Regions from separate parts of the Paenibacillus sp. 23TSA30-6 genome, predicted to be linked through region 1. Evidence: predicted binding sites of a transcription regulator. Region 1 holds the regulator's gene; each other region holds the start of a gene.
What was found. The regulator Rex, encoded in region 1, represses fermentation and respiration genes when NADH is low (regulators of the CRP and FNR family bind a similar motif). The targets are predictions, from matches to a motif close to TTGTGAAATATTTCACAA.
Positions count from the first base shown of each region.

Region 2: E0698_RS09560 (cytochrome ubiquinol oxidase subunit I) is a predicted target of Rex. The motif match lies at 2,989-3,006, and genes of this name have one in related genera.
Region 3: pflB (formate C-acetyltransferase) is a predicted target of Rex. The motif match lies at 2,225-2,242, and genes of this name have one in related genera.
Region 4: E0698_RS22345 (DoxX family membrane protein) is a predicted target of Rex. The motif match lies at 2,281-2,298, and genes of this name have one in related genera.

Region 1 covers NZ_SLTL01000004.1:82,836-86,881, forward strand. Annotated here, with positions in the region: gene E0698_RS04900 (cell wall elongation regulator TseB-like domain-containing protein) at 1-183, opposite strand, end outside; gene E0698_RS04905 (amidohydrolase) at 221-1,522, opposite strand; gene E0698_RS04910 (redox-sensing transcriptional repressor Rex) at 1,509-2,162, opposite strand; gene dinG (ATP-dependent DNA helicase DinG) at 2,208-4,046, opposite strand, start outside.
Region 2 covers NZ_SLTL01000008.1:110,228-114,273, forward strand. Annotated here, with positions in the region: gene E0698_RS09550 (sensor histidine kinase) at 1-1,109, shown strand, start outside; gene E0698_RS09555 (response regulator transcription factor) at 1,102-2,670, shown strand; gene E0698_RS09560 (cytochrome ubiquinol oxidase subunit I) at 3,080-4,046, shown strand, end outside.
Region 3 covers NZ_SLTL01000004.1:251,176-255,221, forward strand. Annotated here, with positions in the region: gene pflB (formate C-acetyltransferase) at 1-2,191, opposite strand, end outside; gene adhE (bifunctional acetaldehyde-CoA/alcohol dehydrogenase) at 2,519-4,046, opposite strand, start outside.
Region 4 covers NZ_SLTL01000032.1:11,115-15,160, reverse strand. Annotated here, with positions in the region: gene E0698_RS22355 (dioxygenase family protein) at 1-478, shown strand, start outside; gene E0698_RS22350 (hypothetical protein) at 579-1,505, opposite strand; gene E0698_RS22345 (DoxX family membrane protein) at 1,657-2,175, opposite strand; gene E0698_RS22340 (DUF3048 domain-containing protein) at 2,419-3,519, shown strand; gene E0698_RS22335 (DUF47 domain-containing protein) at 3,712-4,046, shown strand, end outside.

The DNA of each region.
Region 1 (4,046 bases):
CCACACCGACTTCCACGTCTGCGTCGTGCTGACCAGACCACCCGATTGCTTGGCCTTTACGATAGCGGCATTTCTCTCGGTCACCTGGTCTTGAGTAACGTAGGAATAATACCAGAAAATGCTGACCAGGACCAGTATGACGGCCAGAATGGCGACCGCTATCCATTTTTTCTTTTTTTTCAAACCTGTGCTTCCTCTCTAAGGGGATGTGACACCTGAATTAGCGCGACAGCAGCCCTTCAAAGGCGGCTTGGGCCTCATGCTTGATACGTTCCTCATCCATAGTCAGGCACTCACCGTTTTTCACAACCTGACGACCGTCTACCCATACATGAGCCACGTCTTTGGCGCTTGCAGAGTATACGGCATGGGAAATGAGATCCGTACGCGGCAGGAAATGCGCCTGATTCAGATCGAGCGCGATAAAGTCTGCCTTGTTGCCTGCTGCCAGCGCTCCTACCTCTTTCAAGCCAATCGACTTCGCTCCGTACTCCGTTGCCAGACGCAACGCCTCACCCGCAGGAACTGCGGTTGGGTCGCCAGATACTCCCTTGTGAATGAGTGCAGCCAGACGCATTTCCTCAAACATATCCAGGTTATTGTTACTCGCGGGACCATCTGTTCCGAGAGAGACAGTAACGCCTGCACGCAGCAGGTCAGGCACTCTTGCCACACCACTTGCGAGCTTCAAGTTGCTGCCCGGATTATGCGAAACCGCTACACCACGTTCAGCCAGCAAAGCTATTTCTTCGTCATTCAAATGAACGCCATGGGCAACAAGCGATGGACGGGAGAAAAAGCCCAGCTTATCCAGATGTGCAACCGGACGCAAGCCGTAATCGCGTACGTTTTGCTCTACTTCGGCAATCGTTTCGGACATATGCGTATGCAACGGCAAGTCCAGATCATGCGCTGCCTGTACGAATTTTTCGATAAACGCAGGCGGGCACGTATACGGCGCATGCGGAGACATCATGGTCGTAATGCGACCGTCTGCTTTTCCATGCCAATTACGCGCAAAGGTCACAGCCTCAGCCAGCTTGATCCGCTGCTCTTCCTCCGAACATAGTCCAATCGCTCCACGCATCAGACTGGCACGGATGCCGGACTCTTCAGCTACACGAGCCACCTCATCCATATGATCGTACATGTCCAAAAAGGTTGTTGTACCACCTTTCAGCATTTCCAGCACGGACAAGGACGTACCCCAGTACACATCCGTAGACGTAAACTTGGCTTCCATCGGCCACATTTTTTCCTGTAGCCATACTTGGAGAGCCAGATCGTCCCCATACCCACGTAGCAAAGACATCGCCGCATGACCATGTGTATTAATCAGGCCAGGTAAAAACAGCAGCCCGTTACCGTCAATCGCGTCCGTCTCTTCCTCACCCGCTGGCAAAGTCTCACCAATGTAGGTGATGCGGCTATCCTCCACGATCATATAGCCGTGGATTACCCCGGCTTCCGGTCTGTTCACGGCAAAGGAGCCGTTTTTAATCATCCATTTATTCGCTGTCATGTTGCGTATCTTCCTTTCCGTCCTCCAAATAATAAGCAAGGCTTAACAAATCCGTTGTAAAATCTGTGGCATGTACCCGAATGTTTGCCGGTGTCTTGAGAGTAGTGGGTGCAAAGTTCAAAATTGCTCCAATCCCACTCTCAATGAGCCTGTCAGCGACGTGCTGTGCTTCAAAATCCGGTACGGTAATAATCCCGATCCGAATGTTTTGTTCCTTCACGGTCGCTTCCAGTTCATCCATCGGCTGTACGACCAGCGTATTGATCCTGGTTCCAACTTTATCTGGAACAGCATCAAATACCGCTACAATTTTCATATTGTCTTTTAAATAAGCATTATAATTCGAAAGGGCTTGCCCCAGATTACCTGCTCCGACCAATACCACGTTAATTTGCTGGTCGATTTTCAGGATATGGCGTATTTTCTCGATAAGATAAGTAACATCATAGCCGATACCCTTACGGCCAAAATCTCCAAAATACGCGAGATCCTTTCGAATTTGAGCCGGATTCAGATCCAGTCTTTGTCCCAGCTCCTGGGAAGAGACCGTAGACACCTCCCGTTTGTGCAGTGCATTCAGATAACGTAAATATACGGGTAACCTCCGTACGACAGCCTCTGAAATTTTATCTGATTTCATACTTGCTCCCCCTAATTGTAACGGACACATTTAGATGTCCGTCCGTTATGCCTCTGTCTCCGGGGCGGATTGGAGCCATTCGGCGATGCGGGGCACCATTTGCTCCGTCGGCATATGCTCCATTTTTGGTCCCGGTAATGAGTACAAAAAATGCTTCCCGTAATAGGATTCGATCACACGCGTATCGTAAACGATAACGACCCCGTGGTCGCTCGCCGTACGTACCAAACGTCCAAATCCCTGTTTGAAGCGAATGACAGCCTGTGGAACAGACAGCTTCATAAAAGGATTTTTCTTCTGCTGCTGGAGCAGCTCACTTTTAGCCTCCAGCAGCGGGTGATTGGGCGGTTGGAACGGCAAGCGGACGATAGCCAGACACGTCAGCGCCTTGCCCGGAATATCGACGCCTTCCCAAAAGCTGCTGGTTCCCAGCAACACAGAAGCTTTCGCTTCCTGAAAACGTCGGGTCAGCTTGCTGCGGCTCCCACTGTCCACGCCCTGCCCCAGCACGGTGATATCGCTGGAAGACAACGCCTCCTTAAGCGGCTCATACACCTGCCGGAGCATACGGTAGGAGGTAAAGAGAACGAGCATTCTCCCCCGCGTCGCTTGAGCAGTCGCGCCTAGCGAGCTGACGAGCATATCTACAAAATGCTCATCTCCTACACTGCCCTTCACGCTCGGGAAATCTCTTGGAATGACTAGCAGCACCTGATCCCTGTAGTTAAAGGGTGACGGGAGCTGCGTAGTCATCAGCCGTCCTTGATCTGCGGCCTCCTGCAAGCCGAGCTGATCGGTCATGTACTGAAACGACTTATCCACCGATAAGGTAGCAGATGTCAGAATAATGCTTCTTTTTTTGTCAAAAAACATTTCTTTCAGCTGGCGGCTCACATCGACGGGCACCGCATAAAATTGCAGCGACTTGCTGCGGAATTGCCCGCTCGCTTCAAGCCAGTATACGGTCGTTTCATCATCCAGCCGCATGAAAAAGCGCAAGCTTTCCCTAATGCCTGCCAAATCCTTGAGCAGCCCCGTAATATCCGTAATGAGGCTGTCAGCCGCATAATCGTCATGTTCTTCCTTCACATCGAGCATCAGCTTGTCGCCCTTGCGCAAAATTTCGCTCATCGTTACATAAAGCTGATTTTCCAGCGCAGCCGCCTGATCCCACTTGGCAGGCTTGGCCGATGGCTTGAGACGGGAAGAAAACTGCCCTGTTTCGCCCGGTGTCGCATCACTTCGCTCCGGCAGCATGTCAAACAGCTTGTCGCTCAGCAAATCCCAAGTCTCCTTGACCTCCAGCACGAGCGGATACAACTGGTCGATGGTAGAGGCCCAATCCGTCGACTTCTCATGCCCCGACTTTGCCAACTGCTGACGCAGCGAAGGCAATTGTCCGTTCTTGCTGTCCTTGAACAACCGGGTCAGCGTATGCACGAGTGTGAAATATTTCATATGCATGCCCAGATGCTTACCAGCAACTTCCTCCAGGTGATGGGCTTCATCAATCACCAGATGCTCATAGCTCGGCAATAGCTGATGACTTGCTTTTACGTCCGTGAACAGCTTGGAGTGATTCGTAATAACCACATCCGATATTCCCGCCTCATGGCGCGCACGATGATAAAAGCATTTGCGGAACCACGGACATGAACGACCAAGACAGGACTCGGAATCACTGGCCACCGTTTCCCAAAAATCTCCGCCACGATTACTCAGATTAAGTTCTTCATCATCGCCGGTTTCCGTCAACGTCAGCCAGACGATCATCTGGGCGGCTGTAATTAAATCTTCCTTCGGCGTTGCGAAGTCTCTTCTGTTTATTTTATGTTCAAACTTACGCAGACACAAATAATGTCCCCGGCCCTTAAAAATGGCAGC
Region 2 (4,046 bases), on a different contig from region 1:
CCGTGGGTCAAACATTGGCGGATTTGCATTTGGGCTTTGATGTACAGGGTGCGGGTAAGGGTATATATGAAGCGAAAATAAACGGGAAATCCTCGAACATTATTGTGGATGAGCTGCTGCCAGCCTCCAGTGTGAGCGGATTGACGATTATTTCGGTGTTTTCGACGGAACACATTGTACAGGGAGCGAACCGGATCAGCTTGATCGGCGCATTATGTGTTCTTGCGGTGCTGGTCATGGCATTGGTTCTAATTACGATGATTTCCTGGCTGATCACCAAAAGACTACAGCGGTTGAGCCATGAGCTGGGTAAGGTGGCTGCGGGGGATTTCCATGTCGTGTCCAGCGTGGAGGGGATGGACGAAATCGGGGATTTGTCCCGCCGTTTCAACTATATGGTTGCCAGCATCCGCCAGTTGATGGGGCAGGTTTATGAAGCGAGTGAGAAAAATAACAGGCTCGAAATGGCGCAAAAGGATATCAAACTAAAGATGATGGCCAGCCAGATTAACCCGCACTTCCTGTTTAATGCGCTGGAGTCCATTCGCATGAAGGCACATCTGAACGGGGAAGCGGAGATTGCAACGACGGTACGATTGCTTGGCAGATTGATGCGGCGGAATCTGGAGATTGGCAGCGGTAAAACGACGGTGCGTCAGGAACTGGATATGGTACGATCCTATTTACAAATTCAGCAGTTCCGGTTTGGAAATCGTTTGGTCTATGAAGTGAATCTGGCAGAAAGCGCTGAGGAATTGTCCATTCCTCCATTAATCATACAGCCGCTGGTAGAGAACGCGGTTATTCATGGCCTTGAAAACAAGGAAGAACCCGTTACCGTAAAAGTCGATATTTCGATGGAGCTACGAGAGCTGCAAATAAGAGTGGCTGACGATGGGATTGGCATGGAAGCAGAACAGTTGTCCCGTCTGCTGGACCGTATAATGGGCACGGATGAGCCAGAAGGGAGCAGTATCGGGCTGCGCAATATTCACCAGCGTCTGACGCTGATGTATGGCGAATGTTATGGTCTGCACATGGAGAGCGTACCGCAGGCAGGAACAACCGTAACCTTTTCAATACCCAGGGAGGAGGAGTCGAATGTATAAAGCGATGATTGTGGATGATGAGCCTGCGATCCGTGAAGGATTGACCTCCATTATTGATTGGAGGGACTGCGGCTTCCATATTATAGATACCGCAGGGAACGGGCGCGAAGCATTGGATAAATTTAAGGAGCACCGGCCGGAGCTGGTCATTGTTGATATTCGTATGCCGGGGATGAGCGGGCTGGAGGTCATACGGAGCATACGCGAAATGAACGGCGAGCCGTTTCATTTTCTCATTTTAAGCGGTTATGCGGACTTTGATTATGCGCGGCAGGCGATGGGCTTTGGCGTGGATGGTTATTTATTGAAACCTGTGGACGAAGAAGAAATGACGACAGAGCTGAAACGGGTACGGCGAAGCATTGAGAGTGAAAAAGAAGACGGCAAGTGGGGGAGCCCGCCTCCCCATGAGCGCGATTGGATCGAAACCCTGCTGTTTCCTGAACATCCTGACCAGCATCCAGCGCCACCCGCTTTGGATTGGGGAAGCTATCAGGTCGTACTGCTGGATCTGCGGATACCCGACTGGGATCGGCAAGCCCGGCAGTCAGCAGCAAAGCTGCGGCTAATGGAAATGTGCCAGGAGCAGGGCAGGGGGATTGTATTCGAAGCCGGAATTTATACAGGCTTGCTACTCCCTGCCACGGTGGAAATACAAGAAGATGCTGTTCGGTTGCTGGCTTCCTGGCGACAGGCACTAAAGCCGTGGACAACGGAAATATACGTAGCTGCTGGTGATCCGGTGGGCAGACTACATGATATTCCAAGCTCTTTTGAGCAGGCGCTGCGTCTACTGGAGCGTACTTTCCTGTTCCGTGCGGAAAGGGTGATGCTTACCCGTGACCTGCATGATTTGGAGACTTCGGACGAGGAAATGTGTGAAACGACTGATAAAACCTCGGACTCTATGCGTTATGCAGAGAAGCTATACTACGCGTTGGATATGGCGAATCGTGAAGCTGCAATACGTGTATTGAAGGAAATGGAGGTCCAAGTTCCTCAGATCTATCGTACAGAAGCTGCAATCAAGGCGGCGTTTGCACAGACATTTACCTTGGCGCTGAACAAGTATGCGGCTGGACAGGAGCAGAGCCGGACGGTGCTGGAGGAGCATTCGCGCTTGATTACGGATGTATATGCTTATTCAACCTTGGGTGAGCTGGTGGATCGGTCGCTAGAGCATGTGCTGCAATGGATTGGTCAGACCGATTCGGGCGGTAAAGAAACGATCATGAAACAATTGATTGATTTCATTCACAGCCATTATGATGAGAACCTGCGCTTGGAGCTGTTGGCGGATATGTTTAATTACAACAGCGGCTATTTGGGCAAATTGTTCAAAAGTCATACAGGCGAAGCCTTTAACGCTTACCTGGACAAGGTGAGGATCGAGCGGGCAAGGGAACTGCTTGCACAGGGAATCAGGGTGCATCAGGTGGCAGGACGGGTCGGATATGCCAATGCCGATTATTTTCATGGCAAATTCAAAAAATATGCGGGGATGTCGCCTTCCTCCTACCGTAATCGGGTTCAGAAGAACGAAGGGACGGATGGCAGTTGATGGGCTCCCATAGGTTAAATTGATGAAGTCTCTCTTGCGGATGTCGGAGCAAAAGTCTCCGAACGAAGAGAGGCTTTTTTTCATGGAAAAAAAATTGGACAGATCAATCGAAAATGTCACACTAACTAGAAGATTTGAGTTGTTTTCATAAATTCGCCATCGTTACGACACAGTTTTGACACGATGTTCACACTTTCGATTCTATTTCATTCAAAGCTATTCTATATAATGATGATATTCTTAAGCCGGGTTATGAGATTCCGTAATGAAGATGCCTGAGGGGGCTATTCCTAAAAAGTGATCGTTCCATATGTAATAATGTGAATACTATCACAAGGATGAAGAAAGGCTTCAGAACCTAATTATTAACATTCATTCTTAAGAGAAGCGCAGGGGGAGGAATAACATTATGGACATATTAGAATTGGCACGGTTGCAGTTTGCGACCACAACGATTCTTCACTTTGTTTATGTGCCGATCTCCATTGGATTGTCGTTGTTGGTGGCAATTATGGAGACCATGTATGTAATCAAAAAAAATGATTTGTACAAAAAAATGGCTCAATTCTGGGGAACGTTTCTGCTGATTAACTTTGCAGTGGGCGTCGTCACCGGAATTTTGCAAGAGTTTCAGTTCGGGATGAACTGGTCGGACTTTTCCCGGTTTGTCGGTGATGTGTTCGGTACGCCGCTGGCGATTGAGGCACTGCTTGCCTTTTTCCTGGAATCAACCTTTATCGGATTGTGGGTATTCGGCTGGGAACGTCTGTCCAAAGCAGTCCATTTAACCTGTATGTGGCTGGTATCCATCGGTACGATGCTGTCTGCTTTGTGGATTTTGGCAGCCAATTCATTCATGCAGCGTCCAGTAGGATATGAGATTCAAAATGGCCGCGCAGAAATGAAAGATTTTGCCGCTCTGTTGACGAACGAACAACTGTTGTGGGAGTTTCCACACACACTGTTTGCAGCTATTGCCACAGGTGCTTTTCTCGTCGCGGGAATTAGCGCATGGAAGCTGATGCACAAAAAGAATCTGGACTTTTTCAAGCCTTCTTTCAAAGTGAGTATTATTGTCGCATTGATTAGTTCGATGCTGATTCCGATGTTTGGTCACGGACAGGCTCAATATTTGGTAGAAACACAGCCAATGAAGATGGCTGCCAGTGAAGCTTTGTGGGAAAACAGCGGCGATCCGGCCCCTTGGACGGTTATCGCACGTATTGATCCTAAAAAGAAGGAAAATACCTTTGAGATTAAAGTTCCTTTTGCCCTGAGTTTGTTGTCGTATAACAAGCTGTCCGGCGCGGTATTGGGGATGAATGAGCTTCAGGCACAATATGAACAAGCTTACGGACCGGGCAACTATATCCCGC
Region 3 (4,046 bases), 170 kb from region 1:
CGGCATAACCCGATACACGAATTGTAAGCTGTGGATAGTTTTCTGGGTGATCCATCGCATCCAGCAATTGTTCACGAGCAAACACGTTGACGTTCAGATGATGCGCATGGCTTCCAAAGTAGCCATCCATCATGGAAACGAGATTTGTTTTGCGTGTTTCTTCTTCTTTACCCAGGGCTTTAGGCACGATGGAAAAGGTATTCGAGATACCATCCAGACTGTGCTCGTAAGGCAACTTAGCTACGGAGCTAAGGGAAGCCAAAGCACCTTTTTTGTCGCGTCCGTGCATTGGGTTCGCACCTGGTGCAAACGGTTCGCCAGCTTTACGTCCATCCGGTGTTGTACCTGTTTTCTTACCGTACACCACGTTGGAAGTAATGGTCAGTACAGATTGAGTAGGAATCGCATTCCGGTAAGCTTTGTGCTTGCGGATCATGCCCATGAAGGACTCTACCAGTTCTACTGCGATGTTATCTACACGATCATCGTTATTACCGTAGCAAGGGTATTCCCCTTCAATTTCAAAGTCAATGGCGATGCCTTTTTCGTTACGGATCGGTTTAACCTTCGCATGTTTAATGGCGCTCAGGGAATCGGCAGCAACGGACAGACCAGCAATACCACAAGCCATCGTACGGACAATATCACGGTCATGCAGTGCCATTTCAATCCGTTCGTAGCTGTACTTGTCATGCATGTAGTGAATAACGTTCAAAGTGTTCATGTACAGTTTTGCCAACCATTCCATCATTGGCTTGAAGCGGCTCAGCACTTCCTCGTAATCCAACACTTCACCTGTAATTGCAGGATATTCAGGACCCACTTGAGCACCTGATTTTTCATCCACACCACCGTTGATGGCATACAACAAAGCTTTAGCCAAGTTGGCACGGGCACCAAAGAATTGCATTTGTTTACCGATTTTCATTGCCGATACACAACAAGCGATACCATAGTCATCGCCATAAATCGGACGCATCAGATCATCATTTTCATACTGAATGGAGCTAGTTTCAATAGAAACTTTGGCACAATATTTTTTGAAACCTTCAGGCAATTTTTCTGACCACAGTACAGTCAGGTTTGGCTCCGGTGCAGGTCCCAAATTGTACAGGGTGTGCAAGAAACGGAAGCTGTTTTTAGTAACCCGAGTTTCTCCAGTAATGGACATACCGCCAATGGATTCAGTTACCCATGTTGGGTCTCCGCTGAACAGTTCATTATAGTCAGGTGTGCGCAGGAATTTAACAATACGCAGTTTCATAACAAAATGATCGACCAATTCTTGTGCTTGCTCTTCTGTCATTGCGCCTTCTTCCATATCCCGTTGAGTATAAATATCAAGGAAGGAAGATACACGTCCCAAGGACATTGCTGCACCATTTTGTTCTTTGATCGCTGCAAGATAGCCAAAATACACCCATTGGAAAGCTTCTTTCGCGTTGTTAGCAGGCTTTGAGATGTCGAAACCATGCTCAGCAGCCATTTGTTTCAGCTCGTTCAAAGCGCGAATTTGCTCGGAAATTTCTTCACGCAGACGAATTACGTCTTCTTCCATTGAATCCACTTCTAGGCTTTTCAGTTGAGTCTTTTTGTCTTTTATCAGGAAGTCTGCACCGTACAGTGCTACACGACGGTAGTCACCGATAATGCGTCCACGACCATATGCATCCGGCAAACCAGTGATAATACCCGCTTTACGAGCTGCTCTCATATCATCAGTATAAGCGTCGAATACACCCTGATTATGCGTTTTACGAATATGAGTGAAGATATCAACAATGCTTTGCGGTACTTCAAAGCCATAGGCTTTGCAAGCGTCGATCATCATCCGGATTCCACCAAACGGCTGCAAGGAGCGTTTGAATGGAGCGTCTGTTTGTACACCAACGACTTGTTCTTTATCCCGGTCTAGATAGCCCGGCTTATGTGAAATAATAGTGGATGGCGTATTTACGTCTACATCAAGCACGCCGCCGTTTGCCAACTCTTTTTTGGTAAGATCGGATACAATATCCCACAGAGCAGTTGTGTTGGCGGTAGGGCCAACCAGAAATTCTTCGTTGCCGACATAAGGTAAGATATTGGTTTCAATAAAATCGTTGACGTTGACTTCTTTAGTCCATTTGCCTTTTTTAAAACCTCTCCAGCCAGATTGTTGCTCTTGTAATTCTCTCTCAATCACCGACATGTAAATCCCTCCAAATTGTTTGGTCTTCCGGACTTGTGATTTTTTTCACATTAAATAGTGTCTCGAGCCCGGCCTTTTCACCGATGTCTTACGCTCAGTGTCGGGACCTTTCTTACACCCTTATTGTAGAATAATGATAGAGTGCAGTATGTGACAAAAATCACAATACGGGTGACATTTATCACTTTATTTTCCCTAGCGATTACGCCCGTGCCTTTATCCTTGCCATTCACCTCCCTTCCCAAACCAACAGGCCCTCTATGATAGAGAGCCTGCGTTGGTATTAACGGGAAAATGCTTAGTCACAAGCCTCTTCGTACCTATATATTATTGGTCAAAACGTCCGTAGAAGGCATTGCGGTATACATCAGCCAATTCGGTAACCAGCGGCAGCTTCGGATTCGCAGTTGTACATTGATCCTCAAAAGCGCGGTCAGCCAGATAATCTACACGCGATTCAAAATCCTTCGCATCGAAGCCGATTTGCTGGAACGATTCCTCGATACCGAGTGTTTTGTTCAACTTGCGGATCGCTTCGATCAGACTGTTAACCCCTTCTTCCGTTGTACGGGCAGGCAGTCCCAGTATGCGTGCAATTTCTGCATAACGCTCATCCGCAACAAAGTGCGAATATTTAGGGAACGAAGCAAACTTCGTCGGTTTTTTCGCATTATAACGAATGACGTGTGGTAACAAAATGGCATTCGTGCGACCGTGCGCTGTATGGTATTGTCCGCCCCATTTGTGCGCAAGACTGTGGTTAATACCCAGGAATGCATTGGCAAACGCCATCCCTGCCAGTGTGGAAGCATTATGCATTTTTTCACGAGCAAGTTTGTCGCCACTCAGAGCCGATTGCTCCAGGTATTGGAATACCAGTTGAATGGCTTTAATTGCCAGACCGTCTGTGTAGTCACTAGCCATTACAGACACGTAGGCCTCGATGGCATGTGTCAGTACGTCCATACCTGTATCTGCTACAGCTGTTTTAGGCAGCGAGTATACAAACTCAGGGTCAATAATTGCCACATCAGGAGTCAGCTCATAGTCAGCCAGCGGATACTTCGTGTTGCCCTGATTTTTGTCTGTAATAACTGCGAACGACGTAACTTCCGAACCTGTACCCGAGGTTGTAGGAATGGCTACAAATTGTGCTTTCTGACCAAGACGCGGGTACTTGTAGATCCGTTTGCGGATATCCATGAATTTTTGTTTTAAGTTGTTGAAATCAGTATCTGGGTATTCATAGAACATCCACATGCCTTTAGCCGCATCCATCGGCGAACCGCCGCCCAATGCAATAATGCAATCCGGTTGGAAACGTCTCATCATTTCAGTACCACGTTCTACCGTAACTGTCGATGGATCTGGCTCTACTTCCGAGAACACTTCGATAGCTACTGGTGTTTGGCGCTGGTGTAAATAATGGATGACACGATCCACATATCCGAGTTTCACCATCATAGGGTCTGTGATAATGGCAACACGTGTGATATCAGGCATTTTAGCAAGATACTGAGTCGAATTTTTTTCAAAATAAATTTTGGAAGGTACTTTGAACCATTGCATATTCACCGTACGTTTCGCCACCCTTTTCACATTAATCAAGTTGACTGCCGATACGTTCGACGAAGTCGAATTACGTCCGTACGAACCACAACCGAGTGTCAGCGATGGAAGGTTGGTGTTGTAGAGGTCACCGATCGCACCATGTGTGGAAGGCGAATTTACAATGATACGGCCTGTTTGCAAACGGTTTGCGAACCGAGCGATAACGTCCTCATCGTTCGAATGAATAGCGGACGAGTGGCCCATGCCCCCGAATTCCACGACTTCAGCAGCGCGTTGAATACCT
Region 4 (4,046 bases), on a different contig from region 1:
CCGGGGACTGGATCATGGAGCATGGGTGGTTTTGCGGCATATATATCCTGATGCGGACATCCCGGTCGTCCCGCTCTCCATTGATTCTAGGCGTGCTCCGCAGGAGCAGTATGAGATTGGGCGGATGCTGGCACCGTTGCGTGAACAGGGCATTTTGATCATCGGTAGCGGCGGGTTGGTCCACAATTTGCGAACACTCAAGCAGACGAATGAGCCTGCGGATTGGGCGGTTCAATATGATGACTGGATCGGTCAGCAGCTTCAGGACTGGAATTTGCGTCATTTGTTCCAATATGACAAAAAGGCTCCTTATGCCAAACAGGCGGTTCCCTCTTATGGGATAGAGCATTTTTCACCGCTGTTTTACGCGATGGGGGCTGCGGATGACCAGCGCTCGGCGAAGAAGCTTTTTCAGTCCTATGTCCTGGGCTCACTGAGTCTCAATTGTTGGGCTTTCGGTCAAGAACGTGATACGTAAATGTGAAAAAGAACTTCCGAATCCACATGGCTAGTGGGAATGGAAGTTCTTTTGTGTATATAACGGGAGTTACTGTAGGGTGTGTTCCTGTAAAACTTGATCAGGAAGTGGGTACGTTCTTTTTCAGCCAGTCGGATACCTGTGCAGTATGTTTATCCCCGTTTTGATCCAGTAGCGCCACGAAGGCTTTTAGTTTTTGTACATAAGGACTAGCTGAGCCACTGTTGCGTTGAATTACCAGTTGATATCCTTTTTTGGCGTTTGGATGAATCTTCTTGGTATCGTAATCGAATAATGGCGTATTGTTTGTGCCGTAGAAGGTATAGAAATAGTACAGATCATGCAATCCTTTGACAGCTAGTGTACGGTTGGAATGAGGATATTTGTTTAAAAAGTCTTCCTGTGCCAGCACCCGTCCAGACAACTGCTGATATCCGATATGCAGCGCGGCATCCTTGGTAGCCGCCTGTCCAGATTCCACTGCCATGATGTCAATATAGCTGCGGATATCTGCCGTGGTGTGCTTTCCGAAAACTTTATATTTTTCATAGTTTATGACAGGATAATACATACCTTCTGCGGTTTCCAGTTTGTATCCGGCATCTCTGGTTTGGGTCAGTAATTTCTTCAGGTTCGTATCTTTGGTGCGGCTAATTACATTTGTGAACGAATCGCCGGGTTTATAAATAGTATTGATTTTGGTCTGAACAGAAGCTGGGTATAAGGCTTGTGAATAAGAATCCAATTGCTTGGTCTGTGCATTTTCCAGATGAAGCGTCATGATGGTGGCTTGAGAGGCTGGAATGGATTGAATGTGTTTTTGCAAATAAGCGAATGCCTGAGGTAGCTTGCCGGGTTGACGCAGCAGTTGCTCGAAGGTCTTGGAGATACCTTGAACACTTTCCGATTGAGACGTTGTTGTAGTCGATACTGCTGCTTCGGCTTGTGATGGATATCCCAGCCCCATAGTTTGTACTGTGAAAGTTACTGTCGCGAGCATGAGGTAGGCTTTGGTGATTTTTTTCATGATATAACCCTCCATGGCTTTCTTTGGTGTAACTTATAAGCCAGAATGGAGCATCGTAGCTGCACAAAGCTGAAACATATAAAACAAAGCAGCATTGCTGCACAAAAAAACAACCATTAGCCCGGAGGGTAACGGTTGTTTTTTGGGTAGCTTAAGCTATTTTTCGAGCGGGATCTGCTGGAAAGGTATCTTTATTTTTACGGAACAGTCCACGCAGGAAGGGCAGTACCCAACGATCCAAGCCAATCCGTCCAGCGTTTGCGCCAGCAACGACAAGGAAGATTTCAAACAGCAGGTAGATTGCATTGGTGCTTACTGTGCCCGAGAACAGGAACGAGAAGTTCATGACCATTGCCATCAGAGCAGCTAATGTAGTCAGTGTACCAAGAAGCAGGCCAACTCCGACCAGGAATTCACCCAGTGGGATCAGTACGTTGAACAAACTGACATTTGGCAGGGCAAAGGCTTCAAGGAACGATCCCCACCAGCCTTGTACAGCGGGATGTTCTCCGCCTGTTTTAGCAATGGCCCCCGAGATAAATCCGCCTGCATCGAATCCGCCAGTCAGCTTCTCAAGTCCATGGGTCATCCATTCATATCCCAGATAAACCCGTACTACAGTCAGCAGCCACATTGCTACTTTATTTTCACGCAACCAGTTGTTAAACATTCAAACCACTCCTCTTTCGTATCTTATATTGTTGTTTGTATTTCATTTGGTTTGGGATGATCATCTCTGCTACACCCTTATTGTATTAGGTTCAGTTACAGTTATTTGTGATGAAAATCACAAAGTCTGAATATTTTTTAAATTTTAATGTCTTCAGATAAGTATTCTATAGAGATAAGGTGTTTCAATCAAGACAAAAACAGGAAATAACGCTTATAATGAGAAAAATGTCTAACTGGAGGGATGAACTTGTCCGGGCCCATTTTTAATCGAAGACGATGGTTGCGTGTGATGACCTCGGTTTTGCTATGTATGACCATGATGTCTTGTTCTGCTTTGTCCAAATCGGGTGAATCAGAACCCGCACCTCAACCGCTTAAGCAAGAAACACAGCCGGAGGCGCTTGAGCCGCCCAAGGAATCGACTATTCCGGCATTTACAGCTCCGCTTACGGGTCTTCCGGTGCAGCATCCTGTTCTGGAACGACCGCTTGCCATTATGATTAATAACGCTCCAGCCGCACGGCCTCAGGCGGGACTTAGCGAGGCGGACATGGTATATGAAGTTCTCGCGGAAGGTGGAATTACCCGTTTGGTAGCTTTTTTCCAAAGTCATGGTGGAGATGTGAAAATAGGTCCGGTCCGCAGCATCCGGCCTTATTTGATTGAGCTGGGTGAAACTTATGGGGCATTGCCGATACACGCCGGGGGAAGTACAGATGCCTATGCGATTTTACAGCAGCAACGAAAGGAGCATCTGGATGAGATTTCGAATGGGGGAGCTTACTTCTGGAGAAGCAAGGATCGCCGTCCTCCACACAATCTGTACACAGATGTGAACAGACTTCGCCAAGGAAGTGAAAGCAAAGGCTACATCAGGCAGACTGTGGTTCCGGTATATAACTACCTGAAATCCGGTGAAACCTCGGTCATGGGAGACGAGGATGCAGTATCTTTACAAATCCGCTTTTTGCTTAAAAGCTACAAGGTATCTTACACCTACGATCCGTCTGATCAGCAATATAAGCGTTTTGTGAACGAAAAGTCACATGTGGATCAAAACAATAACAAGCAGCTCTCTGCGGCAAATGTCATTGTGATGAGCACCAGGCACCAAACGCTGGATGATGTAGGCAGATTGAGCGTTGAGCTGAATGGCAGTGGAGAGGCCATGGTGTTTCAACAGGGACGGCTGATACATGCTGAGTGGCAGCATACGTCCGGTGATGCGATTCGTTTTATGAAAAATGGAGTTGAAATTCCGTTAGTACCAGGTACATCCTATATACATGTGGTTCCTGCGGACGTTTCGTTGAACGAGCATGTAAGTGTAGAAGCAAAGTAAAGTAGATGAAATTCACCTTTTAAGGTATATATTGTCGGATAATGCACTTCCTTGTCGGGCAATGTATACTTAATATTGTGAAATTTGCCTTTACAAACTTTACAAAAACATTGATGAGTGTGATAAGATAGCAAAGGTTGTCTAATGCAGTCGAAACAGGTTGCGGATATTTTCGTAAAGGGGTAATCGTTAATGAGATTGAAGAAAAAGGATATATTCTTCGAGACGTTGGAAAATATGGCAGATACAATCGTGCAAGCAGCCGATTATTTTGCCCAACATACTTCAAATCTTCAAGATGTGGTTCTGTTTACTAATGAAATGAAGAAGTATGAAAATAAGTGTGATGATTACACACACACGATTATTACTGAGCTGAACAAGACCTTCATTACGCCGCTGGAACGCGACGACATCATGGAACTGACAACGACCATGGATGATGTGCTGGACGGTCTGGAAGCGACGGCCTCTCGTTTTTATATGTACAACATTACGGAGCCGGACGAGTATATTGTGCAGTTCGC